Regions from separate parts of the Streptomyces sp. NPDC092370 genome, predicted to be linked through region 4. Evidence: riboswitches for the same ligand, from Rfam matches in the RefSeq annotation. Region 4 holds a riboswitch; each other region holds the start of a gene.
The links. Region 4 has a riboswitch for cyclic di-AMP ahead of ACIQHQ_RS13590 (transglycosylase family protein). Riboswitches for the same ligand answer to the same signal wherever they lie in the genome.
Positions count from the first base shown of each region.

Region 1 (6,867 bases), on a different contig from region 4:
AGTCGATGGAGAACCAGCGGGACGTCGTCAAGAACGAGCGCCGCCAGCGCTACGACAACGTTCCCTACGGCACGGCCTTCGAGAAGCTGACCGCCCTCGCCTACCCGGAGGGCCACCCCTACCACCACACCCCGATCGGCTCGATGGCCGACCTGGACGCGGCGACCCTGGAGGACGCGCGCGCGTTCTTCCGCACCTACTACGCGCCGAACAACGCCGTGCTCTCCGTCGTCGGCGACATCGACCCGGAGCAGACCCTCGCCTGGGTCGAGAAGTACTTCGGCTCCATCCCCGGTCACGACGGCAAGCCCGCCCCGCGCGACGGGTCGCTGCCGGAGACCATCGGCGAGCAGCTGCGCGAGGTCGTCGAGGAGGAGGTCCCGGCGCGCGCGCTGATGGCCGCCTACCGGCTGCCGCACGACGGCACGCGCGCGTGTGACGCTGCCGACCTCGCCCTCACCGTCCTCGGCGGCGGTGAGTCCTCCCGCCTCTACAACCGGCTCGTGCGGCGCGACCGTACGGCCGTGGCGGCCGGCTTCGGCCTGCTGCGGCTCGCCGGGGCGCCCTCCCTGGGGTGGCTGGACGTGAAGACGTCCGGTGACGTGGAGGTTCCGGTCATCGAGACCGCCATCGACGAGGAGCTCGCCCGGTTCGCCGAGGAGGGCCCCACCGCCGAGGAGATGGAGCGCGCCCAGGCCCAGCTGGAGCGCGAATGGCTGGACCGGCTCGGCACGGTCGCGGGCCGAGCCGACGAACTGTGCCGGTACGCCGTGCTGTTCGGCGACCCGCAGCTCGCCCTGACCGGCGTCCATCGCGTGCTGGAGATCACGGCGGAGGAGGTCCAGGAGGTCGCCAAGGCCCGCCTGCGGCCCGACAACCGCGCGGTGCTCGTCTACGAGCCCGTCGCCGACGAGACCGACGACGCCGAGGACACCGCAGCCGCGGCCACCGACGAGAACGAGGAGGCGGCCAAGTGACCGAGCTCGCCACGATGGACTTCCACCCCCGGCCGCAGGCGGGCGAGGCCCGGCCCTGGGCCTTCCCGGCACCCGAGCGGGGCACGCTCGACAACGGCCTGACGGTGCTGCGCTGTCACCGCCCCGGCCAGCAGGTCGTCGCCGTGGAGGTGCTGCTGGACGCCCCCCTGGACGCCGAGCCGTCCGGCCTCGACGGTGTGGCCACGATCATGGCCCGGGCCTTCTCCGAGGGCACCGACAAGCACTCCGCCGAGGAGTTCGCCGCCGAGCTGGAGCGCGCCGGCGCCACCCTCGACGCGCATGCCGACCACCCCGGCGTCCGGCTCAGCCTGGAGGTGCCGGCCTCCCGGCTCGCCAAGGGGCTGGGCCTGATCGCCGACGCCCTCAGGGCGCCCGCGTTCGCCGACAGCGAGGTGGAGCGGCTGGTCCGCAACCGCCTCGACGAGATCCCCCACGAGCTGGCCAACCCCTCCCGCCGCGCCGCCAAGGAACTCTCCAAGGAGCTGTTCCCGGCGGGCTCGCGAATGTCGCGGCCCCGGCAGGGCACCGAGGAGACGGTCGCCACGATCGATTCCGCGGCCGTACGCGGCTTCTACGAGAAGCACGTCCGCCCCGCCACGGCCACCGCGGTGGTGGTCGGCGACCTCACCGGCATCGACCTCGACGCCTTGCTCGGGGACACCCTGGGCGCCTGGACGGGCTCCTCGGCCGAGCCGCGCCCCGTGCCGCCGGTGACCGCCGACGACACAGGCCGGGTCGTCATCGTGGACCGCCCGGGTGCCGTCCAGACGCAGCTGCTGATCGGCCGGATCGGCCCGGACCGGCACGACCGCGTGTGGCCCGCGCAGGTGCTCGGCACCTACTGCCTCGGCGGTACCCTCACCTCCCGCCTGGACCGCGTCCTGCGCGAGGAGAAGGGCTACACCTACGGCGTGCGGGCGTTCGGCCAGGTCCTCAGGTCCGCCCCGGACGGCACGGGTGCCGCGATGCTCGCCATCAGCGGTTCCGTGGACACACCCAACACCGGCCCCGCCCTGGAGGACCTCTGGACGGTGCTGCGCACCCTCGCCGCCGAAGGTCTGACCGACGCCGAGCGGGACGTCGCCGTGCAGAACCTGGTCGGCGTGGCGCCGCTGAAGTACGAGACGGCGGCGGCGGTCGCGAGCACGCTGGCCGACCAGGTCGAGCAGCACCTGCCCGACGACTACCAGGCCACCTTGTACCGGCAGCTCGCCGCCACGGGCACCGTGGAGGCCACGGCGGCGGCCGTGAGCGCGTTCCCGGTGGACCGTCTGGTGACGGTCCTCGTCGGTGACGCGACGCAGATCAAGGCGCCGGTGGAGGCCCTCGGCATCGGCGAAGTCACCGTCGTCGCCGCCGAGTAGCGGCACGCGCGCGCAGGGGCCCTGGCCGCCTTCCAAGGCGCCAGGGCCCCTTTATGCCCGAATTGATACGGAGGTTGCCCGTCTGCCCTGTGGGATGCGCTACAAACACCGGGATTCGTTTGGGAATTGAAAGTGGCGCCGTTTAGCGTCATCCGGGCTGTTCGTCAGGCAGTGCGCCGCACCCGCGGCACCGGACAGTCATCGCCGAGTCCCCGTACGGCGCGAGCCAGGGGAGCCGGGGACCCATCGCAGTCCCTGGGGTGAATCGGGCGCCCGCGCGAGTCGCGAGGGAGTCCGTAGGAGACCTTCCTGCTCCGAACCCGTCAGCTAACCCGGTAGGCGAGAGGGAAGGAAAGGACCAGCCATTCCATGGCGTTCACTCGCGCCGCCGGCAAGCACCGTCGTCCCAGCAGGATCCAGCGCGGCACCGCCCGCGCGGCGGGCGTCGCGGCCCTCGCCACCACCGGCGTGATCGGCACCGTGGCGGCCCCCGCGGCCTTCGCCACCGAGCCCACCGCCGAGCAGACGGGCCTCACCCCGGTCGTCACCATGGGCGACACCGTGGCCCAGCAGATCGACGCCCAGGCCATCGCGCAGCAGCAGGCCGCCGACGAGGCCGCCGCCAAGCAGAAGGCCGAGGAGGCCGCCCGCGAGCGGGCCGCGGAGGCCGCCAAGAAGGCCAAGGAAGCGGCCGAGAAGGCCCGTGAGGCCAAGGAACGCGCCGCCCGCGAGGCCGAGCGCAAGCGTCTCAACACCTACGTGTCCCCGATCTCCGGCTCGTACGTCTCCACCGGCTACAAGACCAGCAGCGGCCTGTGGTCCTCCGGCAGCCACACCGGTGTCGACTTCCATGCCGCCACCGGCACCTCCGTCCACGCGGTCGGCGCGGGCACCGTCGTCGAGGCCGGCTGGGGCGGCTCCTACGGCAACCAGATCGTGATCAAGATGACCGACGGGACGTACACCCAGTACGGCCACCTGTCCTCCATCGGCGTCTCGGTGGGCCAGCAGGTCACCCCCGGCCAGCAGATCGGCCTGTCCGGCGCGACCGGCAACGTCACCGGCCCGCACCTGCACTTCGAGGCCCGCACGAGCCCGGAGTACGGCTCGGACATCGACCCGGTCGCCTACCTCCGCTCGCACGGCGTGAACGTCTGACCGACACCTCGTCGCCGTCCCCGAAGCCCCGGCTCCCCGAGCCGGGGCTTTCGGCGTTCACGGCGGCGGGCTGTCCAAAAAATATCCATGGATTCCCGCCTGCCGTCGGAAATTCCGGCTCATTGCAATAGAGTCACGGAACACGCGCCGGTCGCCGGCGTTTCACGGGGATTAAGCGGAGGTCGGGCATGCGTATTCCCGCGCACTCGGTGTGCACGGCCATCCGGGACGACATCGTCGCGGGTGTCCACGCGCGCGGCAGCCGGCTCACCGAAGAACTCCTCGCGCGCCGCTACGGCGTCTCGCGGGTCCCCGTCCGCGAGGCGCTGCGCACCCTGGAGGCCGAGGGCTTCGTGGTGACCCGTCGGCACGCGGGCGCGTGCGTGGCCGAGCCCACCGAGCAGGAGGCCGCCGACCTGCTGGAGATGCGCATGTTGCTGGAACCGCTCGGCGCGGCCCGGGCCGCCCAGCGCCGCACCGAGGCGCATCTGAAGGTCCTGCGCGGGCTGGTCCGGCTGGGCCAGGAGCGGGCCCGCCGGGGCACCAGCGACGACCTGCGCTCCCTGGGCGGCTGGTTTCACGAGACGCTCGCCCAGGCCTCCGGCAGTCCCGCGCTGACCTCGATGCTCACCCAGCTCCGCCACAAGATCGCATGGATGTACGCGGTGGAGGCGCCGCTCAGCCCCGTGGAGTCCTGGACCGAGCACGGCGCGATCGTGGACGCGGTGGCGCGTGGGGACGCCGAGCGCGCGCGGGCGGTCACGGCGCTGCACACCGAGCGCGCGACGGGCGCCCACCGCCTGCGCCTCGTCTCCGCCGGGGAGCGCGCCGAGCGTGTGAGGAACTCGCAACATCCCGTAAACACGTCGAGCCTGCGGCATTAACACGACAGCCGTATACAAAGAGAGCGGCTAATTCGACGGGGCCTATTCAAGCTGCCCTGATTCGAGAATTCCTGCCGGAGGTCCGGGAATGGCGAAGGGCCCGCCCGGTGAATTCGGACGAGCCCTTCGCTGTACGCCCGATAGGGCGCCCGGGAAATCAGACGGTCTCGGGAAGCTCTTCGAGACCCTCGGAGACCAGCTTGGCCAGCCGGTCAAGGGCGGCGTCCGCGCCCTCGGCGTCGGAGGCGAGGACGATCTCCTCGCCACCCTGGGCGCCGAGACCCAGGACGGCCAGCATCGAGGCCGCGTTGACGGGCTTGCCGTCTGCCTTGGCGATCGTCACCGGGACGCCTGCGGCCGTGGCGGCTCGGACGAAGATGGAGGCGGGACGGGCGTGGAGACCCTCGGCCCAGCCGACGTTGACGCGGCGCTCAGCCATGTGTTGCTGCCCTTCGCTTTTCAGGGTTGTCTAGACCAGTTTCCCATACCGTGAAGCTGTGCCGGAAGCGGTCCTCCAGGACCGTCCCGGGGTGCCGTCGGATCGCGGCCTCGACCCGACTGACGCCCTCCACAGACTGCCTCGCGCCGCTGTCGGACGCTAGCCGTACTCTGGGGCCCATGCAGACCTCGCCGGACCGGCACGAGTATCCCGCCCACTGGGAAGCCGACGTGGTGCTGCGCGACGGGGGTACCGCGCGCATCCGGCCCATCACCGTCGATGACGCCGATCGCCTGGTCAGCTTCTACGAGCAGGTCTCCGACGAGTCGAAGTACTACCGCTTCTTCGCGCCGTACCCTCGCCTGTCCGCCAAGGACGTCCACCGCTTCACGCACCACGACTTTGTGGACCGGGTGGGACTCGCGGCCACGGTCGGCGGCGAGTTCATCGCCACCGTACGCTACGACCGCATCGGCGCTGACGGAACGCCCGCGTCCGCACCCGCTGACGAGGCCGAGGTCGCCTTCCTCGTGCAGGACGCCCACCAGGGCCGCGGAGTCGCCTCCGCCCTGCTCGAGCACATCGCCGCCGTCGCCCGCGAGCGCGGCATCCGCCGCTTCGCCGCCGAGGTGCTGCCCGCGAACAACAAGATGATCAAGGTGTTCACGGACGCCGGCTACACCCAGAAGCGCAGCTTCGAGGACGGCGTCGTCCGTCTGGAGTTCGACCTCGAACCCACCGACCGCTCCCTCGCCGTGCAGTACGCGCGCGAGCACCGCGCCGAGGCGCGCTCCGTGCAGCGGCTGCTCGCCCCCGGCTCGGTCGCCGTCATCGGCGCCGGGCGCACGCCGGGCGGCGTGGGCCGCAGCGTCCTCGGCAACATCCGCGACGCCGGGTACGGCGGACGCCTCTACGCGGTGAACAAGGCCCTCCCGGAGGGGCAGAAGGAGATCGACGGGGTGCCGGCCCACCGCTCGGTGCGGGACATCGACGGCCCGGTCGACCTCGCCGTCGTCGCCGTACCGGCCGAGCACGTCCCCGAGGTCGTCACCGAGTGCGGTGAACACGGCGTGCAGGGGCTGGTCGTCGTCTCCGCCGGGTACGCGGAGAGCGGCCCCGAGGGGCGCGAACGCCAGCGCGCACTCGTACGGCAGGCGCGTACCCACGGGATGCGGATCATCGGCCCGAACGCCTTCGGCATCATCAACACCTCCCCGCGGGTACGGCTCAACGCCTCCCTCGCCCCCGAGGTGCCGCGCCCCGGCCGGATCGGCCTGTTCGCCCAGTCCGGCGCCATCGGCATCGCCCTGCTGTCCCGGCTGCACCGGCGCGGCGGCGGCGTCACGGGCGTGACCGGCGTCTCCACCTTCGTCTCCTCCGGCAACCGCGCCGACGTCTCCGGCAACGATGTCCTGCAGTACTGGTACGAGGACCCCGACACCGACGTGGTCCTCATGTACCTGGAGTCCATCGGCAACCCCCGCAAGTTCACCCGCCTCGCCCGCCGGACCGCCGCCGCCAAGCCCCTGGTCGTCGTCCAGGGCGCGCGGCACGGCGCCGCTCCGCAGGGACACGCCGTACGCGCGACCCGGCTGCCGCACGCGACCGTCTCGGCGCTGCTGCGGCAGGCCGGCGTGATCCGGGTCGACACCATCACCGAGTTGGTGGACGCGGGCCTGCTGCTGGCCCGCCAGCCCCTGCCCGCCGGGCCCCGGGTGGCGATCCTCGGCAACTCCGAGTCGCTCGGCCTGCTCACGTACGACGCGTGCCTGGCCGAGGGCCTGCGACCGCACCCCCCGCAGGATCTCACCACCGCGGCCTCCGCGGCGGACTTCCACGCGGCCCTGTCCCGGGCGCTGGCCGACGACCGGTGCGACGCGGTCGTCGTCACCGCCATACCGGCGGTGGGGGAGGGCTCGGTCGGCGACACGACCCTCGCGCAGGCCCTGCGCTCGGCGGCGGCCGCCGCTCCGGCCAAACCGGTCCTGGTGGTCCACGTGGAGCTCGGCGGCCTGGCGGAGGCC
Region 1 covers NZ_JBIVQO010000015.1:54,106-60,972, reverse strand. Annotated here, with positions in the region: gene ACIQHQ_RS33250 (M16 family metallopeptidase) at 1-977, shown strand, start outside; gene ACIQHQ_RS33245 (M16 family metallopeptidase) at 974-2,362, shown strand; cyclic di-AMP (ydaO/yuaA leader) riboswitch at 2,555-2,719, shown strand; gene ACIQHQ_RS33240 (M23 family metallopeptidase) at 2,732-3,520, shown strand; gene ACIQHQ_RS33235 (GntR family transcriptional regulator) at 3,709-4,404, shown strand; gene ACIQHQ_RS33230 (HPr family phosphocarrier protein) at 4,562-4,843, opposite strand; gene ACIQHQ_RS33225 (GNAT family N-acetyltransferase) at 5,023-6,867, shown strand, end outside.
Region 1: linked by a shared signal. The riboswitch ahead of ACIQHQ_RS33240 (M23 family metallopeptidase) and the one ahead of ACIQHQ_RS13590 (transglycosylase family protein) in region 4 are both predicted to bind cyclic di-AMP.

Region 2 (6,867 bases), on a different contig from region 4:
CGAACCCGGTCGTCACCATGACCGTGCCGGACACCGCGGTGAGCTGGACCAGGGCCCGCTCGAAGCGCTCGGCGACCTCGTCGGGGTCGGTGCCGGGCCGGATGATGTCGTTGCCCCCGGCGCAGAACGAGACGAGGTCCGGGGCCATGGCGATGGCCCGCGGAACCTGGTCCGCCACGATCTGGTCGAGGAGCTTTCCGCGTACGGCGAGATTGGTGTACTGGAAGTCGCCTTCGGGCCTGCGGTCGGCGAGCAGGACGGCGAACCGATCGGCCCAGCCGACGAACGCCCCGTCGGGGCCGGGATCACCCACGCCCTCGGTGAAGCTGTCCCCCACCGCTACGTACGACCCGATCACTGCTCTGCTGTCACTCTTCGAATCGTCTGCCACAGCAGTCCATGATTCACCTTCGAATGTGACCTACGCGACCGTAGGAAAGAGTTGACTGGCGGTGAGATAAGCCACTCCTCAAGGGTTCGCCAACTCCGGAATACACTGCTTGTCAGGGATGTTTCGGGGTGAGCCGCCAGACCCGGAATCCGCTGATACGGAAATGGCTCCAGACGGTCCGGAAGGCGAAGTGCCCGCTCGTGTACGGCTGCGGGTCGGTGTAACCGAAGACGGGTCGTCCGTTGTTCCACCATTGGACCGTGGAGCCATCGGAGACGATCCGGACCCGGTTCGGCTCGCCCGGCACCAGCAGCGGCTCCGTGTAGTCGAAGACCAGGGGGCGGACACCGGGTTGACCGACGTAACGGCGCAGCCGGGTCGTGGTGTTGTGGTTGGCGCCGTAGCCCGCGTAGTACGTCGTCAGGTGGTCGTACTCGTCGAGAGCCCCGGCGCGCGGTGTCGCGAAGAGATCGTCCGGGGAGCGGACGTCGGTCGCGTTCCAGAAGTTGTTGAGGTCCGAGACCCGGTCGTTCACCCCGCCCGCGGAGACCGGGGTCGCGGTGTATTCGAGCACGTACGGCCCTTCGAGCCGCTGTCTGAACCACACAGTCGCGCCGCTCGGCACGTCGATCTCCAGGGTGCCGCGGGAGGCGAAGACGGTGCCGCCGTCCTGGAGTTCGGTCACCCACTGCCCGAGACCGTGACAGAAGTCGTCGCGGGCGACGAGGCGGCGACGACGGGACGCGGCCCGCGCGCCGGCCGTCGGGGCGAGGGCCGCCAGGGCGGCTCCGGCGGCCAGGGCTCCGAACGCTCTGCGGGTGGTCGACACGGGACACAGCTCCTGGGGATCCACCGGGAAGACCGGGGAAAGCGCTTGCACACCGGACGGGATCACTCTGCCCCAACTCCCGTCGCCTGTCGATCCCTTGTCGCCCCTCGGGGGTGGTCGGCGAGCGCATACGCCGAAGGCCGGACCCGGGGATCGGGGTCCGGCCTTCGGTCGCGTGTCAGGCAGGTGGTCGTGCGGCCGGTCAGCCGACGGAGACGCCGTGCGAGCGCAGGAAGGCGACCGGGTCCACGTCCGAGCCGTAGTCCGGCGTGGTGCGGATCTCGAAGTGCAGGTGCGGTCCGGTCACGTTGCCGGTGGCGCCCGACAGGCCGACCTGCTGCCCGGCGGTCACGGTCTGGCCGGCCGAGACGGAGAGCTGGGACAGGTGGGCGTACTGGGCGTAGTAGCCGTCGGCGAGCTTGATGACGACCTGGTTGCCGTAGGCGCCGCCCCAGCCGGCGGAGACGACGGTGCCCGCGCCGACGGCCTTGAGGGAGGTGCCGGTCGGGACGACGAAGTCGACACCGGTGTGGTAGCCGCTGGACCACATGCTGCCGGACATGCGGTACGGGGTGCTGACGGTGGCACCGGCCACCGGGAGGGTGAAGCCACTGGAGTTGCTCTCGGCGGCGGGCTTGGCGGCGGCGGGCTTGGCGGCGGCCGGCTTCGCGGCGGTCTCCGCCTTCGGGGCCGACTCGGCGGCGGACGGCTTGGGGGCCGAGGCCTTCGGCGCGGACGGGGCCGAGACCTTCGGCGCACTCGCCGCCTTCTTGCCGATCGACAGCTTCAGGCCCGGGTGGATCAGCGACGGGTCGGAGCCGACGGCGTCACGGTTGTCCGCGTAGAGCTTCTTCCAGCCGCCGCTGACGTTCTGATCGTCGGCGATCTTCGCGAGGTAGTCGCCGGCCCTCACGGTGTACGTGCGGGCACCGGTGGCCTTTTCGGCGGCCTTCTTGTCGGCGGCCGGAGCCGACTGGACGGCCTTTTCCGGAGCCGACTGCGGGGTGGCGGCGTGGGCGCCGGCGGCCCCCATGAGCGGCAGGGCGAGAGCGGCCCCGCCCGTTCCGGCGACGGCGATGGAGCGGGTGAAACGCTGGGTCTTGGGACGGCGGTGCTTACCCTTCGCGGGCATGACGAATTCCTCTCCGTCGCCTGCGAGGTGAGCTGTCGGGTGCGGGCTGGAGATGCCCGGTCGCGCCGAGGTGCGACTTAACCCCAAGCCGTTCCGGGAACCGGAACAGGCGTCTTACCTGTGGGTCCCCCGCTCCTGCCGTACGTCGGGTCAGTGTGTGGGGCTCCGGGCGGCGGCAGGATTAGGCGTCCGTCCGGATGGGTGTGGAACGTAAGCGACCAAGACGCAATGGGACAAGCTTGCGGTTGCCCGTGACGGTGTTTGTCTCGACGCGCTGACGCAAGTGCCGTCACCGAGCGTGGATTACCGATCTCCCGCTTTCCTCAATGGCCCTTGCTGTTGTGGGAATTACGTGAACATGGCGACAACACATCGTCACGAATATGACGATGGTCACGCACCCCGACCTCATCCCCTTTACGATCGGGGCACGTTACCCCTTAGCGGACGGAACTCTCTATCCGGACAGAACGTCTACTTGCGCTCAAGGCGGACGACAGTGGCGTCGAAATCTCCGCTCAGGCCGACCCGCAGTCCGTGATGCAGCAGTACGGCCCCTCGGTAAACTTCGCCCGTTTCGAGGCATTCGTACACTGCTGTCGGGTCGAGGCCACGCAGCCGCAGCGCCGGTACCGGCTCACCGTAGTGCTGCGCCTGGAGCCAGGCGAGGACGACGGTCTCCTCACCGAGGACGTACTGCACGGCGCTCAGCCCGCCCTCCGGGGGCCGCAGCCGGTACAGGTCGCCGCGCTGCACCACGGGCCGGATCTCCTTGTAGAGCCCCACCCACCGCCCCGCCTCGGCGAGCTCCTCCGGTGTCCACTTCGTGAGGTCGCCGCCGACCCCGAGCACCCCGGCCATGGCGCTGACGAACCGGAACCGCAGGGAACTGGCCCGGTGGTTGAGCATGGCGTTCGGACTGTCGGTGACCCAGGCGGCCATGACCCGGGCCGGATGGAGCTGACTGAAGCCGTGCTGGATGGCGAGCCGGTCGAGGGGGTCGGTGTTGTCGGAGGTCCACACCTGGTCCGTACGGCTCAGCACGCCGAGGTCGATCCGGCCACCGCCGCCAGAGCAGGACTCGAAGGCCACGCCGGGGTGGGCGGCCCGCAGCCGGTCCAGCAGGGCGTACAGGCCGTGCACGTGGTCGACCCACAGCCGCTGCGGGTAGGGGTCGCCCGGCCACCCTGCGTCGGTGAAGCAGCGGTTGAAGTCCCACTTCACGTAGTCGACCGGCGCGCCGGAGAGGAGCCCGTCGAGCTGCTCCCACAGGTACTCCCGGACGTCCTCGCGAGCCAGATTGAGGACGAGCTGATTGCGGAACTCCGTCCGCTTCCGTCCTGGTTGGTACTGCACCCACTCGGGGTGCGCCCGGTACAGCTCGCTGTCCGGGTTGACCATCTCGGGCTCGACCCAGATGCCGAACCGCATGCCGAGGCCGTGCACGTGGTCGGCGAGCGGCTTCAGCCCGCCCGGGAAGCGGTCGGGGTTGGGGGTCCAGTCGCCGAGCCCGGCCCGGTCGCTGGTGCGCGCCCCGAACCAGCCGTCGTCGACCACGAACAGCTCGACGCCCAGGGCGGCGGCCCGCTCGGCGAGCGCCCGCTGCTGCTCCTCGGAGATGTCGAACTCGGTGGCCTCCCAGGAATTGAACAGCACCGGCCGGTCCTGCTCGGCGTCCGGGATCACATGCGCCCGCTGATAGGCGTGCCAGGCGCGGCTCGCCCCGCCGAAGCCACCGTCGCTCCAGAGCCCGGCGAAGACAGGGGTCGTGTACGACTCCCCCGTGCCGAGCATCAGCAGGCCGGAGTCGTCGTGGCCGGCCCCGCCGGTGATCTGCACGCGGGCGTCGGGGAGCTGGGCCACGGTGATGCGCCAGGAGCCGGACCAGCCGAGGGCGCAGCCGTAGACCTCGCCGTGCTCCTCGGTGGCGTCGGTGTCGAGGGCGACCCAGGGCAGGTGCTGGTGGGAGGTGTGGCCGCGGCGGCTGCCGATGACCTTCTCCCCGTGAGTCAGGCGAGAGCGCGTCAGCCGGGACTCGGCACCCCAGCGGCCGTGCAGCTGCGACAGCCGCCAGGCCTCCCGGTCGGGCAGGGTCCAGGTCGCGGAGTCGGCGCGCAGCAGCTCGACGGCCGGTCCCCGGTTGTCCACGGTCACCCAGCGCTCGACGACGTCCGCCCCGGAGCGCACCCGGTAGTGCAGCGTGACGGCCAGGTCACCGTCGCGGAACCGGAGCCGCAGCTCGTCGTCCTGCGTGTCGTGCCCCTCGAAGACCCACTCGGTGCCGCGCCGCTCGGCCGTGCGCACGGACAAGGCGGGTCGGACGAAACGCGGACCCCCCTCGACGGGGTACTCCTCGCGCCCGTCGAGCGGGGACTCGAAGGGCCGGTAGTCCGGCAGCGGCCGCACCGCGAGCGCCTCGGCATCGGCGAGGCCGATTCGGGGGCCCCAGTGCAGGTGCAGCAGCTCGTCCCGGTCGGTGACATGGACGGCGTAGCTGCTGGCCGGCCCGGAGAGCACCCACGTACGACCGTCTTCGGAAATGTCCAGCATCATGCCCTCACAGATTCGAACAAGCCCGACCAGGTCCGACCAGGCGGCAACATCATCGAGGGCCGCGGGGGCTCCGGGCAACGCCTGTGGACAACTCATTGCCCCAGGCAGGCATGTCGTATCGTCGAGTGACGCCCGTCGACGAGCCGCGCCGGCGGCGCCGAAGGGGAGGAGCCCTCGTGACACAGCAGGTCCCGTCGACCGAGCCCGAGCTGGCCGGAGTGCGCAACTTCCGTGATGTGGGCGGACTTCCGACCGTGGACGGCCGGCGGGTGCGGCACGGAGTGCTGTTCCGCAGCGGCCATCTCGCCCACGCGACCGGGGAGGACGCCGCCTTCCTGACCACCCTGGGCCTGCACACGATCTTCGACTTCCGCAACGCGGCCGACCAGAAGCTCGAGGGGCCGGACGTCGAGCTGCCCGGCGTGCGCAATGTGAACCTGCCGCTGAGCGACCCCGCCGACGGCGCCGAGTTCTGGAAGATGGTCCGTGACGGCGACCTGGACCAGCTGCGCGCGATCCTCGCGGACGGCAAGGGCGCGGACCGGATGATCGCCTCCTACCGCATGATCGTGAAGGAGCGCACGGGCGAGCACTCCCGGGTGCTGCACGCGCTCGCGCAGGACAGCGTCCCCGCGCTGATGCACTGCGCGGCGGGCAAGGACCGCGCGGGTCTGTCCATCGCGGTGACGCTGCTCGCGGTGGGCGTGGAGCGCGAGGCCATCGTCGAGGACTACCTGAAGTCGAACGCCAAGCACCGCCGCTACAAGGTGCACCGCTCCAGCTCCGCCGCCTCGGCCTACTCCCCCGAGGTCATGGAGCTGCTCAGTCCCCTCTTCGACGCGCGCGCCGAATACCTGGAGGCGGCCTTGGGCACCATCGAGGAGACCTGGGGCGGGGTCGACGCCTATCTGGAGAAGGGGCTGCGGCTCAGTGCGGAGACCCGGGAGCGGCTGCGCGAGCGGCTCCTCGACTGAGGCGCCGCCCGGGCAGGGGCTACTTCGCCCCGACCTCGAACAGCAGGTACACGAACGCGGCGAAGATGTGGCCGGCGATGAGGTAGACGAACAGCCTCACCCACAGGGCGCGGGGAAACTTCTCCTCCATGTCGCTCATGACACCTCTTTGGGGGTGGGGCCCAGGCACAGGGCGGCCGTGGGGCTCTGCAGCAGGGTGTGGACGAAGAGCAGCTCGACGCCGTCGTGGTCCTCGGCGGCGATCCGGTGCGGGGTGAGCGAGTCGAAGTGGGCGCTGTCGCCGGCCGCCAGCCGGTGGGTGGTGTCACCGAGGCGCAGCCGCAGCCGGCCGCGCAGCACGTGGAGCCACTCCTCGCCGGGATGGACGCGCACGACGTCGCCCTGGGAGCCGTAGGGGACGTGGACGCGAAGGGCCTGCATCCCGCGGCCGGGGGCACCGGCCTGCCAGTACGTCCAGCCGCCCGCCTCGGTCGGTTCCCTACCGGCCGCGGGGATGACGGCGTCCCGGCCGGCGACCGTCTCGCCGAGCAGCTCGGCGACCGTCGTACCGTAGACCCGGGCGAGTGCGAGCAGCATCGGCAGCGAGGGCTGGCGCTGCCCGGTCTCCAGGCGGGAGAGGTGGGCGGGCGACAGCCCGGCGGAGCGGGCCGCGGCCTCCAGCGTCAGGGAGGCCTGCCGTCTCAGTGCCCGTAGCCGGGGCGCGACGGCGGGCAGCGCACCGGCCGCCGGTTCGCCCGGCGAGTCGGCCCCGTGGGGCCGCTCGGTCTCGGAGGAGCTCATGCCTCCATTCAGCCGAACCTTTGCCTCAGCGGCAAATTTCTTGCCTTACAGGCAAAAGGAGCGGTGGCTCAGCGGTTGGCGATCGCCTGCTGGACGAGCGTCCTGCCGAAGTCCCACACCAGTCCGCCGTTGTGCGCGTCGTCCATCACGGCCGTGAAGGCGTCGACGAACCGGTCCACCTCCCGCTCGCCGATGATCAGCGGCGGAA
Region 2 covers NZ_JBIVQO010000002.1:73,472-80,338, forward strand. Annotated here, with positions in the region: gene ACIQHQ_RS06950 (SGNH/GDSL hydrolase family protein) at 1-358, opposite strand, end outside; gene ACIQHQ_RS06955 (DUF6250 domain-containing protein) at 504-1,220, opposite strand; gene ACIQHQ_RS06960 (LysM peptidoglycan-binding domain-containing M23 family metallopeptidase) at 1,423-2,352, opposite strand; cyclic di-AMP (ydaO/yuaA leader) riboswitch at 2,357-2,518, opposite strand; gene ACIQHQ_RS06965 (alpha-galactosidase) at 2,827-4,902, opposite strand; gene ACIQHQ_RS06970 (tyrosine-protein phosphatase) at 5,082-5,879, shown strand; gene ACIQHQ_RS06975 (DUF6126 family protein) at 5,899-6,018, opposite strand; gene ACIQHQ_RS06980 (helix-turn-helix domain-containing protein) at 6,015-6,659, opposite strand; gene ACIQHQ_RS06985 (aspartate aminotransferase family protein) at 6,728-6,867, opposite strand, start outside.
Region 2: linked by a shared signal. The riboswitch ahead of ACIQHQ_RS06960 (LysM peptidoglycan-binding domain-containing M23 family metallopeptidase) and the one ahead of ACIQHQ_RS13590 (transglycosylase family protein) in region 4 are both predicted to bind cyclic di-AMP.

Region 3 (6,867 bases), on a different contig from region 4:
CGCCTCACCCAGCGCGAGCGCGAGGTGCTGCGGCTCATCGCCCGGGGATACGCCTACAAGGAGATCGCCAAGCAGCTGTTCATCTCCGTGAAGACGGTCGAGTCCCACGTCTCGGCGGTGCTGCGCAAGCTCCAGCTGTCGAACCGGCATGAGCTGACGCGCTGGGCGACGGCCCGCCGGCTGGTGTGACGCCGGTCCTCACACCACCCGCGTCGCCCCCGCGAACGGCATCTCGTCGAGCGGGGCGACGCGTACCGGCGCCGAGGGGTTCGGCGCGTGGATCATCCGCCCGTTGCCCACGTAGATGCCCACATGGCTGATGCCGGCGTAGAAGAAGACCAGGTCGCCCGGGAGGAGTTCGGAGCGGGAGACGCGGCGGCCGGCGGCGATCTGGGAGTACGTCGTGCGGGGCAGGGAGACGCCCGCGGCGCGGTACGCGGCCTGGACCAGGCCCGAGCAGTCGAAGGCGTTCGGGCCGGTGGCGCCCCACACATAGGGGCTGCCGAGCTTCTGGTAGGCGTAGGAGACGGCGGCGGACGCGCGGGAGCCGGGCGCCTGGGGCGAGGTGGAGCCGGCGGCCGCCACATTGTCCCGCGCGCCCGTCGAGCGTGAGGACCGCTCCGGCGAAACGCCGAGCCGGGAACGTTCCTGCGGGTCGAGCCGGGACAGCAGCTGCCGGGCGGAGCCCAGCTTGCCGGTGATCGTCTTCTTGTGCCGCTTCAGCTCCGTCTGCCGCGACCTCAGGGAGGTCAGCTCGATGTGGGCGGCCCCGCGCAGCTGCTCGATCTCCCGGAGCTGTCTGCGCACGCCCGCGACGGCGGCGTGCTGCCGGTTGCCGGCCCGCTCGACGAACTCGGCGTTCTGCAGGTACCGGTCGGGGTCGTCGGACAGGGCGAGCTGCATCGCGGGGTCGAGACCGCCTGCGCGGTACTGCGCGGCGGCGACCGACCCGAGGGCTTCACGTGACGAGCTGAGCCGTTCCTCCGTGCGCGCCGCCCGGTCCTGGAGGTCCCTCAGCCGCTGCCCGGCCGCTTCGGCCTTCTCCTTCGCGCCGTTGTACTTCTCGGTGGCGACCTCCGCCTGCTGGTACAGCTTGTCCACCTCGGCCTTGACCTGGCCGGGGGTGAGCTGTGGGTCGGCGTGTCCGGTCCCGTCGAAGCCCGTCGCCGTCGCCGCGCCCGCCAGGGCGATCGTGGCGGCCGTTCGGGCCTTGCTGCCACCCATTGCGCGCTGTCGGGGCTTGCGGTGCGCTGCCACCTGGAGGCCACGTCCTTTCCTCGACCGCCGGTCGGTGCGTGCGGCCGCCGGGGGGAGCGGACGGGCGGCCTGCGCGTCCGGCGACGGCCCGCACAGGGGGAGCGGACCGCCGCCGGACTTCTCGGCGGTGGTGTCCGACTGCCGCCCCTGGCCCGGGCGGCGGTGGGGAGCCGGGCACCTGGAGGGGACGCTAAGCGCCGCCGTGGCGGGCCGGTGGCAGGTGTGCGGAAGTGATTCGAGAGGACCGACGGTGACCGTATGCGACCGCGGTCCCGCCCCGAGCCCGTCTACTTCACTCAGCGTGATGACCGATGCGTCGCATCGCGGGCGAGTGACCCTGATCGGGTGCTATGGGGCGCATATATGCGTCAGTGGCCCGGTGTCGGGCGGTCTCCGAGCCCCTGATTAGGCTCCGGCCCCATGGACGTACTCATCCACCTCTTCGTCGGCCTCCACATCATCGGCATCGCCTCGCTCCTGGGCGGCTTCCTGACCCAGATGAAGGCGATGGGCGAGGGGACCGCACGCTACACCCCCGCGATGCTGCACGGCGCGCTGACGATGCTGGTCACCGGTGTGATCCTGGTGGGCCTCAACCAGGCCGACGACCAGTCCGTGAACAACGTCAAGATCGGCGTGAAGCTGGCCCTGCTGATCGTGATCCTGGGCCTGGTCTACGTGAAGCGGGACGACGAGAAGGTGGACAAGGGCCTCTTCGGCCTGGTCGGTCTGCTGACGACGGCGAACATCTTCATCGCCGTGCTCTGGACCTGATCCGGGAGCGCCGAGCGCGGGCCGAGGCGAGCGCCCAGGCCGTGCACCCGACCCAGGCGGCCACCGCGACCCACAGCAGCGCCTCTCCGGCGACGCCGAGCCAGGGGGCGTCCAGGGCGTCGGCGACGGCCAGGGCGGCCGCCGCCGTCACGACCGCGGCGAACACCGTCGACCAGCGCCGCACGTCGTACTGGTGCCGGGGCCAGAAGAGCTCGGCGAGGAACAGGGCGACGCACGCGATCAGGGCGAGCACGAGCAGCGTGACGGTCGTCGTGCGCAGGGAGTCGGTGTTCTCCTCGTTCCACAGGTACAGGTGTGCGCTGTCGGCGCTGAGGAGCTTCGCCCCGGCCAGTGAGGAGAGGGCGAGGGCGCCGGCCGCGAGCCAGTGATCGCCGCGCCCTTCCTCCACCTGCCGGGGCTGGAAGCGGAACAGTGCGAGGCAGTAGAGCGCGAGGCCCAGCCAGAACAGGACCAGGGCCGCGTGGGCGAGCCAGGCCACCGCATCCGCAGCGGCGAGCGTGGCGCCGAGCACGGCGAGGCCCTGGGTGGCCACGCAGCGCAGGAAGACCGTTCCGCGCCGCCCTGTGGCCTGCACGCCGAGCAGCGCCGCCCAGAGCAGCATGGCGAGTGCCAGCAGCGCCTCGGCGAGCGGCTGCGGACCGGTCGCGGAGAAGCCGGTGCCGAGCACGGCGGTCGTCGCCACGGTGGTGAGCGCCGCCGCCATCTCCGCCCGCCACTCGCCGTGGGCCCGCTGGGCGAGGCCCGTGGCCGCCACCAGCCAGGCCGTACAGGCCAGAGCGAGGGTGATGCGGGAGAGGACCTCGTAGCCCGCCGAGTCGAGACCGACCGACACGACACCGGTCGCCAGCGCATACGTCGCCCACCAGGTGGCAAACGGGGAGGGACCGGACATGGTGCCGATGCTAGTGCCGCGGCAGGCAACGTTCGCCCCGTCGCGACGCCCGGCACGCTCCCTTGAGCTCTGCGAGCAGGGGGCACCCCCACTCGCCGCACCGGCCGAAAACCCAAGCGCATCCCGTACGAGGACGTCCGGCCGGCACTTTCCCGAGCTCTTCGAACAGGGGGCACCCCCAGAGCACGCACCGGACGCCGCGCCTCAACGGGCAAACGTTGCCTGCCGCGGCACTGGAGGGCGTCGGACGCGCGAGGAGAGGGGCACGCGCACGTGCCCCTCACATCGCGACGAGACCGCTCAGGCCGGCCGCACCACGCTGTGGACGGCCGACTCACCGTCGTAGAAGATCGACTCCTCGCGCACGTACGTGCCGGGCTTCGGGGCGTGGATCATCATGCCGTTGCCGATGTAGATCCCGACGTGGGTGACATCGTCGTAGAAGAAGACAAGGTCGCCGGGCTGGGCCTGGGAGAGCGGGACCGTGGTGCCGGCGTCGACCTGGTCGTAGGTGGTGCGCGGCAGGTCGACGCCCGCGGCCTTCCAGGCGGCCTGGGTGAGGCCGGAGCAGTCGTAGGAACCGGGCCCGACGGCGCCCCACACGTACGGCTTGCCGATCTGGGCGCGCGCGAAGGCGAGCGCCTTGTCGGCCTTGGTGGCGTACGAGGAGTCGGCCGGGACCGTCGAGGTGGACGAACCGGAGCCCGACGGCCCCGACGACGAGCCGCCCTCCTGCTGCCGCGCGGCCTCTTCCTGTGCCTGCTGCCGCGCGGCCTGCTGCCGGGCCAGCTCGTCGGCCTTGCGCGCGGCCTCCTCCCGCTGCTCCCTCTCGATCGCCGCGAGCCGCGCCTTCTCCTCGGCGGTCAGCCTCGACATCAGCTCGCGCGCGTCCGCGAGCTTGCGCTGGACGGTGGCCTTGGCCGTCTTCAGATCGCCCTGCGACTCGGTGAGCGTCTCCAGGCTCTCGGTGGCCTCCTGACGCTTCTTCATCGTTTCGGACTGCTGCGTGACGTAGTCGTCGACCGCGACCTTCTGACGGCCCGTCATCCGGTCCATCAGCTGGGCCTGGTCGAAGTAGTCCTGCGGGGTGTCCGCGAGCAGGAACGTCGCCGTGTCCGGGGCGGCGACACCGGTGCGGTACTGGGCGGAGGCGTAGGAACCGAGCTGATCACGCGCCTCGTTGAGCTTCTGTGTGCGCTGGGCCACGTCGTCCAGGAGGGTGTCGACGCGCTTGCGCTGCTTCGCGGTCTTCTCCTTGGCCGCGTTGTACTTGTCGGTCGCCGACTCGGCCTGCCGGTACAGGTCGTCGACCTTCTTCTCGACTTCCTCCAGGCTGGGCTTGCCGTCGGCCTCGGGAGTGGCGTTGGCCGACTGGGACAGCAGGGCCACGGAGGTGAGGGCCGCCGTTGCGAGGGCGGGGGTCCGTATGCCTGCTACGCGCGTACCCGTAGGACGCGACTTGCGGTGCGACGCCAAGGGAGGCGACTCCTTCCACGTTCCGCCTACCGGGTTAGCTGTCGGGTTCGGGCGGATGGTTCGGAAGGGTTGCCCTACGGCCTTCTCCGCACAGGGAGTCGGGCCGATTCACCCCAGGTTCACGGTTGGGTCCCCGGCTCCGGCTGCCGCTGCGGCACACCGGACTCGGCGGAGGCCGCGCGGCCCGGCGACGTTCGCCGGTGGGGGTCATGCGGCCTGGTCGCACCGTAGCCAATTCGTGTGGCCCCTGTGAAGGTTGATGGGTGATATGCCCGATACATTTTCGTGACCTCCCCCATGAGCGTTGCGCACAGTGACTGATCGAGGGAGTTTGGTCATGAGTTATCCGCAATTGGATCAGGCGTAGCAGCCTGTGATCATGCCGTCATGCAGGGCGATAACGCGCCGCCGGATGGCCGACGGGAGCCCGTGCGCGCGGCGATGTTTCCAGGGCGGCGGCGGGCTGTCAGTGGGGCGCCCTAGACTCGGAGAGCGATGAGCAGCCTCTTTGACGACAACTTCCTGGCGAACCTCCAGGCCCAGCGGGGCCCCGCGGACGAGCCCTCGCCGCCACCCGAGGACGATCACGTACCGGAGTCGATTCCGGACGATCTGTTCGGCGGGAAGTTCGACCTGCCCCCGGACCGATGGGGGTCCCCCCGCTCGAGCGGAGCCGAGAGCGGGGGAGGCTACTACCGGGACGGCGCCCCCCGCCCGGTGGTGGACACCGCCACCCTCCTGGAAGGGCTGAACGACAACCAGCGCGCCGCCGTCATCCACTCCGGCTCCCCGCTGCTCATCGTGGCCGGCGCCGGCTCCGGCAAGACCCGCGTGCTCACGCACCGCATCGCCCACCTGCTCGCCGAGCGGGACGTGCACCCGGGCCAGGTCCTCGCGATCACCTTCACCAACAAGGCCGCCGGCGAGATGAAGGAGCGCGTCGAGCAGCTCGTCGGCCCGCGCGCGAACGCCATGTGGGTCATGACGTTCCACAGCGCGTGCGTGCGCATCCTGAGGCGGGAGAGCAAGAAGCTCGGCTTCACCTCGTCCTTCTCGATCTACGACGCCGCCGACTCCAAGCGTCTGATGGCCCTGGTCTGCCGCGACCTGGACCTCGACCCCAAGCGCTTCCCGCCGAAGTCCTTCAGCGCCAAGATCAGCAACCTGAAGAACGAGCTGATCGACGAGGAGGACTTCGCCGCCCAGGCCACCGACGGCTTCGAGAAGACCCTCGCCCAGGCCTACGCCATGTACCAGTCGCGGCTGCGCGAGGCGAACGCCCTCGACTTCGACGACCTGATCATGACGACGGTCAATCTGCTGCGCGCCTTCCCGGACGTCGCCGAGCACTACCGCCGACGCTTCCGCCACGTGCTGGTGGACGAGTACCAGGACACCAACCACGCCCAGTACGCCCTGGTCCGCGAGCTGGTCGGCACCTGCGAGCACCCCGTCGACGTACCCCCCGGCCCGGACGACGTGCCGCCGGCCGAGCTGTGCGTGGTGGGTGACGCCGACCAGTCGATCTACGCCTTCCGCGGCGCCACGATCCGCAACATCCTCCAGTTCGAGGAGGACTACCCGGACGCGACGACGATCCTCCTGGAGCAGAACTACCGCTCCACGCAGACCATCCTCAGTGCCGCCAACGCGGTCATCGAACGCAACGAGTCCCGCCGCCCCAAGAACCTGTGGACCAACGCGGGCGCGGGCGCCACGATCACCGGTTACGTCGCCGACACCGAGCACGACGAGGCTCAGTTCGTCGCCGACGAGATAGACCGCCTCACGGACGCCGGAGAGGCCAAGGCCGGCGATGTCGCCGTCTTCTACCGCACCAACGCCCAGTCCCGTGTCTTCGAAGAGGTCTTCATCCGCGTCGGGCTGCCCTACAAGGTCGTCGGCGGCGTCCGCTTCTACGAGCGCAAGGAGGTCCGGGACGTCCTGGCCTACCTGCGGGTGCTGGCCAACCCCGAGGACTCGGTGCCACTGCGCCGGATCCTCAATGTCCCCAAGCGGGGCATCGGCGACCGCGCCGAGGCGATGATCGACGCCCTGTCCCAGCGGGAGAAGATCAGCTTCCCGCAGGCGCTCAAGCGCGTCGACGAGGCGTTCGGCATGGCCGCACGCTCCACCAACGCCGTCAAGCGGTTCAACACACTGATGGAGGACCTCCGCACCATCGTCGAGTCCGGCGCCGGACCGGCCACGGTGCTGGAGGCCGTCCTGGAGCGCACCGGATACCTCGCCGAGCTCCAGGCCTCCACCGACCCGCAGGACGAGACCCGGATCGAGAACCTCCAGGAACTCGCCGCCGTCGCCATGGAGTTCGAGCAGGAGCGCGGCGAGGAGGAGCAGAGCACCCTGTCCGACTTCCTCGAACAGGTCGCGCTGGTCGCCGACTCCGACCAGATCCCCGACGAGGAGGACGGCGACGGCGTCATCAC
Region 3 covers NZ_JBIVQO010000008.1:342,320-349,186, forward strand. Annotated here, with positions in the region: gene ACIQHQ_RS25175 (LuxR C-terminal-related transcriptional regulator) at 1-189, shown strand, start outside; gene ACIQHQ_RS25180 (NlpC/P60 family protein) at 199-1,257, opposite strand; gene ACIQHQ_RS25185 (hypothetical protein) at 1,678-2,031, shown strand; gene ACIQHQ_RS25190 (hypothetical protein) at 2,009-2,944, opposite strand; gene ACIQHQ_RS25195 (NlpC/P60 family protein) at 3,245-4,420, opposite strand; cyclic di-AMP (ydaO/yuaA leader) riboswitch at 4,428-4,601, opposite strand; gene pcrA (DNA helicase PcrA) at 4,916-6,867, shown strand, end outside.
Region 3: linked by a shared signal. The riboswitch ahead of ACIQHQ_RS25195 (NlpC/P60 family protein) and the one ahead of ACIQHQ_RS13590 (transglycosylase family protein) in region 4 are both predicted to bind cyclic di-AMP.

Region 4 (6,867 bases):
GAGGGTGAACCGGTCCTGACGGACGGGCTGGCCCGCCTCGCCGGTACCGGCCGTATCGCCATGCCCGAGCTGGAGCTGCTGCCCGCTTCCTACGACCTCCCGGGCGCCCGGCTCCTCGACCTCGTCCAGGTCATGGACCGCATCCGCGTCGAGTGCCCCTGGTCCTCGCGGCAGACCCACGAGGGCCTGGCGAAGTACGGCATCGAGGAGGCGTACGAACTCGTCGAGGCGATCGAGGAGGGCGATCGCGACGAACTGCGCGAGGAGCTCGGTGACGTCCTCCTCCAGGTCGTCTTCCACGCCCGCATCGCCGAGGAGGGCCGCCCGGAGGACGGGGAGGAGCCCTTCTCCATCGACGACGTGGCCGGCGGCATCGTCGCCAAGCTGATCCACCGCCATCCGCACGTCTTCGGCGACGCGACGGCCACCACCCCCGAGGAGGTCAAGGAGCACTGGCTGCGCACCAAGGCGGTCGAGAAGCAGCGCGCCTCGGTCACGGAGGGCATTCCCCTCGGCCAGCCCGGTCTGGCCCTCGCCGCCAAACTGGCCTCCCGCGCCCGCACAGCGAACCTGGACATACCGCTCCCGCCCGTCGAGGGCATCGGCTACGAGCTCCTCGCCCTGGCCGTCCGCGCCGAGTCCGAGGGCGTGGACCCGGAGGCGGCCCTGAGGGCGGCGGCCCGCGCCTACCGCGACGCGATCAGGCAGGCCGAGGGCTGAACGGGAGGGAGCAGGGGAGCGGGACGGGAAGCGGCGGGAAGCCGGATACGGTCGACGCGTGACCGACCAGCCCCAGCCCCGCACCCCCACGACCGCGCCCGAGCTCTTCACCTGGGAGTTCGCGAGCAACCCCTACCCCGCCTACGCCTGGCTCCGCGAGCACAGTCCCGTCCACAAGACGCGGCTTCCCAGCGGCGTGGAGGCCTGGCTGGTCACGCGGTACGCCGACGCCAAGCAGACCCTCGCCGACCACCGGCTCTCCAAGAACCCGGCGCATCACGACGAACCGGCGCACGCCAAGGGCAAGACCGGAATCCCCGGGGAGCGCAAGGCCGAGCTGATGACGCATCTGCTGAACATCGACCCGCCGGACCACACCCGGCTGCGGCGACTGGTGTCCAAGGCGTTCACGCCCCGCCGGGTCGCCGAGTTCGCGCCACGGGTGCAGGAGCTCACGGACACCCTCATCGACGGGTTCGCGCGGAAGGGGTCCGCCGACCTGATCCACGAGTTCGCCTTCCCGCTGCCCATCTACGCCATCTGCGACCTGCTCGGCGTCCCGCGTGAGGACCAGGACGACTTCCGAGACTGGGCGGGCATGATGATCCGTCACCAGGGCGGTCCCAGGGGTGGCGTGGCGCGGTCGGTGAAGAAGATGCGCGGCTACCTCGCCGACCTCATCCACCGCAAGCGGGAGGCGCTGCCCGCCGAGCCCGCCCCCGGCGAGGACCTCATCTCCGGTCTCATCCGCGCCTCCGACCACGGTGAGCACCTCACCGAGAACGAGGCGGCGGCCATGGCCTTCATCCTGCTGTTCGCCGGTTTCGAGACAACCGTGAACCTGATCGGCAACGGCACCTACGCCCTGCTCACCCACCCCGAGCAGCGCGCCCGGCTCCAGGCGTCCCTCGCCGCCGGGGAGAGCGGGCTCCTGGAGACCGGCGTCGAGGAACTCCTGCGCTACGACGGCCCCGTCGAGCTCGCCACCTGGCGGTTCGCCACGCAGCCCCTCACCCTCGGCGGGCAGCACATCGACGCGGGCGACCCGGTCCTGGTCGTCCTGGCCGCCGCGGACCGGGACCCGGAGCGGTTCGCCGACCCGGACGTGCTGGACCTGTCCCGCCGCGACAACCAGCACCTCGGTTACGGCCACGGCATCCACTACTGCCTGGGCGCCCCGCTCGCCCGCCTGGAGGGCCAGACCGCCCTCGCCACCCTCCTCACCCGCCTCCCGGACCTCCGCCTCGCGGCGGACCCGGCCGAGCTGCGGTGGCGCGGCGGCCTCATCATGCGCGGGCTGCGCACCCTGCCGGTGGAGTTCGCAGCGGTTGAACATGACGAAACATCAGAGCTGTGATCTTCACGTGATCTACGCGGCATTAACTTGTGACAAGTGATCTCCTGCCGATACGTTCACCCATCAACGCGGCCGGGATGCCGGACGCGTCGGTCACCGCTGTCGTGTGAAAGGTCTCCGTATGCTCTCCGGGAACGGTCGGCACCGTCGCCCCCGCCAGGCTCCGGCGCTCCTCGTGGCGGCCGGAGTGACCGGCTCCGCCATCGCGATCCCACTCCTCGGGGCCTCCGGTGCCAGCGCGGCCGACGGCACGACCTGGGATCGGGTCGCGGACTGCGAGACCGGCGGCGCGTGGAGCCAGAACGACGGCAACGGCTACTACGGCGGCCTGCAGTTGTCCCAGGAGGACTGGGAGAACTACGGCGGCCTCGACTACGCCGCGAGCGCCGACCTGGCCAGTCGCTCCCAGCAGATATCCGTGGCCGAGAGAATCCTCGCCGACCAGGGGGTCGGCGCGTGGCGTACCTGCGGCCTGCTCTCCGGCCTCCCGCAGGACAAGGGGGCGGAAGCGTCCGACTCGTCCGCATCATCCGGCGAGGTGGACTCGTCCGGTTTGCTCGGCGGCTCCGAGCCGTCCCCTTCTTCGGAGCCTTCCTCAAGCCCTTCGTCGTCGCCTGACGGGCGGTCGACCCAGGAGGATGAAACCCCTAAGTCGGACAAGTCATCTGATTCCGCACCTCAGGAGCGGGGGCGGGAGCAGGATCAGAAGTCCGGCAGTTCCCCCTCCGCCGCCCCCGGGGGTGACGAGTCCGGCAACTCACGCCAGGGCGGCGACTCTTCGGCCCTGACGGACACCGGCTCCGGCCGCCACCGAGGCCCCAGTGCCGAGGAGGACTCCGCGTCCGCGAACGGCAGCGAGGGCTCGTCCTCGGGCCGCCACGCCTCGCGCGGCGACGACGCCTCCCGGGGCTCGTCCGAGGGCTCCTACATCGTCGGCGTGGGCGACAGCCTCTGGTCCATCGCCGACTCCCTTGACGTCGACGGCGGATGGAACTCCCTCTACGACGGGAACGAGCAGACCGTCGGTGGCGACCCGAACCTCATCCTCCCCGGTCAGACGCTCACGACAGGGGTCGAAGCGGACGAGAGGTAGCCGTTCGGGCAGTGCGGAAACGAGGGCCGAAGTCGTCCCGAAAGCGGGTGAGTTCACGTCACGTTTCGCACCGAATGTCCCGTATAAGGCCCGTGAGAGATAGATCTCAGAAGCCCTGATCGTCTTTGAAATTCCGTGGATCGCGTGTCTACGGTCGTGACTGCTCGTCACCGCGAGCCCCGGCTGCCGCAACGCCGAATCCTGCCAGCGGCCGTACGGGAACAGTCGTCGCGTCAAGCGCCGTAGGCAGGAGCGGGGGACCCAAGGTAAGTGCCCGACCGGCCGGTTGTGCCGGAAGGGCTTGGGGTGAAGCCGTGTCCCGGGAGGGGCGCGGCCGGGCAACTCAACCGGCCCGAACCCGACAGCTCACCTCGCAGGCGTCGGTGAGGGGATCTCTCCATGCTGTTTTCCGGTAAGGGCACGCACCGCCGTCCGTCCAAGGCCGCTCGCGCCATCGCCATCGCCGGTGTCACCGGTGCCGCCGTCGCCGCCCCGCTGATGGCGGCCGGTAACGCCTCCGCCGCCACCGCCTCGGAGTGGGACGCCGTCGCCCAGTGCGAGTCCGGCGGCAACTGGTCCATCAACACCGGCAACGGCTACTACGGCGGTCTGCAGTTCTCCGCCTCCACCTGGTCCGGCTACGGCGGCACCAAGTACGCCTCCACCGCGGACCAGGCCACGAAGGCCCAGCAGATCGAGATCGCCGAGAAGGTCCTCGCGGGCCAGGGCAAGGGCGCCTGGCCGGTCTGCGGCAAGGGCCTGTCGAGCGCCGGCTACACCGGCGGCGGTTCCTCCAGCGACTCCGGCAGCTCCTCGCAGCAGAGCCAGCAGAGCCAGCAGAGCACCGAGACCCGCCAGACCGAGCAGCAGCCGGCCTCCCGCTCCGACGAGCGCCCGGCCGCCAAGAAGACCGTCACCACCCCGACCGGCAAGAAGGTCAAGAAGGGTGACGGCGAGTACAAGGTCGTCAAGGGCGACACCCTGAGCTCGATCGCCACGGCGGAGAAGGTCAAGGGCGGCTGGGAGAAGCTCTACCAGCTGAACAAGGACATCGTCGAGGACGCCAACCTCATCTACCCGGGCCAGCAGCTGCACCTGAAGTAAGCAGCGGCCGGCCGGACCCGCCCAGGGTCCTCGTGCTCCCCGCCCCGGTGCGTCATCCCCCGTACGCGCCGGGGCGGGGTTTTTTCGGCAACCGGCTTTGTTCCGTTCGGAAACAATTTACTCTCGGTTCTGTCCATGGGGTGGGCGACCCGGTGGCCGATCGCCCGGAGCCGGTTAGGCTCGTGTCGCGAGCCACCACGGGCCCGCACCTCGCCGGGTCCACGGGGCCCGCGTCCCGCGTCACATGAAGAAGGAGATGCTCGTGCCGTCCATCGACGTCGTCGTAGCCCGGGAAATCCTGGACTCCCGAGGCAACCCCACGGTCGAGGTCGAGGTCGGCCTCGACGACGGCAGCACCGGCCGTGCCGCCGTCCCGTCCGGCGCCTCCACGGGCGCCTTCGAGGCCATCGAGCTCCGCGACGGCGACTCGAACCGCTACCTCGGCAAGGGTGTGGAGAAGGCCGTCCTCGCGGTCATCGAGCAGATCGGCCCGGAGCTGGTCGGCTACGACGCCACCGAGCAGCGCCTGATCGACCAGGCGATGTTCGACCTGGACGCCACCGACAACAAGGGCTCGCTCGGCGCCAACGCCATCCTCGGCGTCTCGCTCGCCGTCGCCCACGCCGCCTCCGAGGCCAGCGACCTGCCGCTGTTCCGCTACCTGGGCGGCCCCAACGCGCACCTGCTGCCGGTGCCGATGATGAACATCCTGAACGGCGGCTCGCACGCCGACTCCAACGTGGACATCCAGGAGTTCATGATCGCCCCGATCGGCGCGGAGTCCTTCTCCGAGGCCCTGCGCTGGGGCGCCGAGGTCTACCACACGCTGAAGAAGGTCCTGAAGAGCAAGGGCCTGGCCACCGGCCTCGGCGACGAGGGCGGCTTCGCCCCGAACCTCGGCTCCAACCGCGAGGCCCTCGACCTCATCCTCGAGGCCGTCAAGGAAGCCGGCTACACCCCCGGCGAGCAGATCGCCCTGGCGCTCGACGTCGCCGCCTCCGAGTTCTACAAGGACGGCGTTTACACCTTCGAGGGCAAGGAGCGCTCGGCGGCCGAGATGACCGAGTACTACGCGGAGCTCGTCGACGCGTACCCGCTCGTCTCCATCGAGGACCCGCTGTTCGAGGACGACTGGGAGGGCTGGAAGACCATCACCGACAAGCTCGGTGACAAGGTCCAGCTCGTCGGCGACGACCTGTTCGTCACCAACCCCGAGCGCCTGGCCCGCGGCATCGAGGAGGGCGCCGCCAACGCCCTGCTGGTCAAGGTCAACCAGATCGGCTCGCTGACCGAGACCCTGGACGCCGTCGAGCTGGCCCAGCGCAACGGCTTCAAGTGCATGATGTCCCACCGCTCCGGCGAGACCGAGGACGTCACCATCGCCGACCTGGCCGTCGCCACCAACTGCGGCCAGATCAAGACCGGTGCCCCGGCCCGCTCCGAGCGCGTCGCCAAGTACAACCAGCTGCTGCGCATCGAGGAGATCCTCGACGACGCCGCGGTGTACGCCGGCCGCAGCGCCTTCCCGCGCTTCAAGGGCTGACCCCGGCCACACGAGGCAGCGTCGTACGTACGTCCCCGTACTCGGTCCCGTACCGTGTCCGGGGACGTACGCGCGTAGGACGGTGGAGCGGGAGGCGGACAGATGGCCGTGAAGGACCGGGACCGGTTCTCCACCGCGACCAGGATCCGGCTGCTCGGTGAGCAGACCGCGGCCCGGGTCTACCGCTCCCAGACCAAGCGCCAGGCCCGCCGCTCACGCCTGACCGGCCGGGCGGCGCTGCTCGCCCTGGTGATGTGCTCGCTGATCGTGGCCCTGGCCTACCCGATGCGCGAGTACGTCTCGCAGCGCGCCGAGATCGACGACCTCCGGCGCGAACAGCGGCAGGCCCGCGAGCGCGTCGAACGGCTGCGTGACCTGAAGGCGCGCTGGCAGGACGACGCCTACGCCGAGCAGCAGATCCGGCAGCGGTTGCACTACGTCATGCCGGGGGAGACGGGCTTCATCGTCGTGGACCCGCACGCGGCGAAGCAGTCGCGCACCGACCTGGGGGCGGCCGACCGCCCCTGGTACTCGAACGTCTGGGACGGGGTCGACAAGGCCGACGCCTCCGACCGGTGACCCGGCCCCAGTCAGTGACCTGAACCCAGAGAAAGACAGCCTGAAGACAGTCATGGAAACGCCCCCGCCGACCACCCCGCGCACCGAGCCCACCGACGCGGACGTCGAGGCCTTCAAGCAGCAGCTCGGCCGGCCCCCGCGCGGTCTGCGCGCGATCGCGCACCGCTGCCCGTGCGGACAGCCGGACGTCGTCGAGACGGCCCCGCGGCTGCCGGACGGGACACCGTTCCCCACGTTGTACTACCTGACGTGCCCGCGCGCCGCCTCGGCGATCGGCACGCTGGAGGCCAACGGCGTGATGAAGGAGATGACCGAGCGGCTGGCCTCCGACCCGGAGCTGGCGGCTGCGTACCGCGCCGCGCACGAGGACTACATCCGCCGGCGCGACGAGATCGAGGAACTGAAGAACTTCCCGAGCGCGGGCGGCATGCCGGACCGGGTGAAGTGCCTGCACGTTCTGGTGGGCCACTC
Region 4 covers NZ_JBIVQO010000003.1:514,640-521,506, forward strand. Annotated here, with positions in the region: gene ACIQHQ_RS13575 (nucleoside triphosphate pyrophosphohydrolase) at 1-720, shown strand, start outside; gene ACIQHQ_RS13580 (cytochrome P450) at 779-2,077, shown strand; gene ACIQHQ_RS13585 (transglycosylase family protein) at 2,199-3,170, shown strand; cyclic di-AMP (ydaO/yuaA leader) riboswitch at 3,399-3,565, shown strand; gene ACIQHQ_RS13590 (transglycosylase family protein) at 3,570-4,274, shown strand; gene eno (phosphopyruvate hydratase) at 4,537-5,817, shown strand; gene ACIQHQ_RS13600 (septum formation initiator family protein) at 5,920-6,396, shown strand; gene ACIQHQ_RS13605 (DUF501 domain-containing protein) at 6,449-6,867, shown strand, end outside.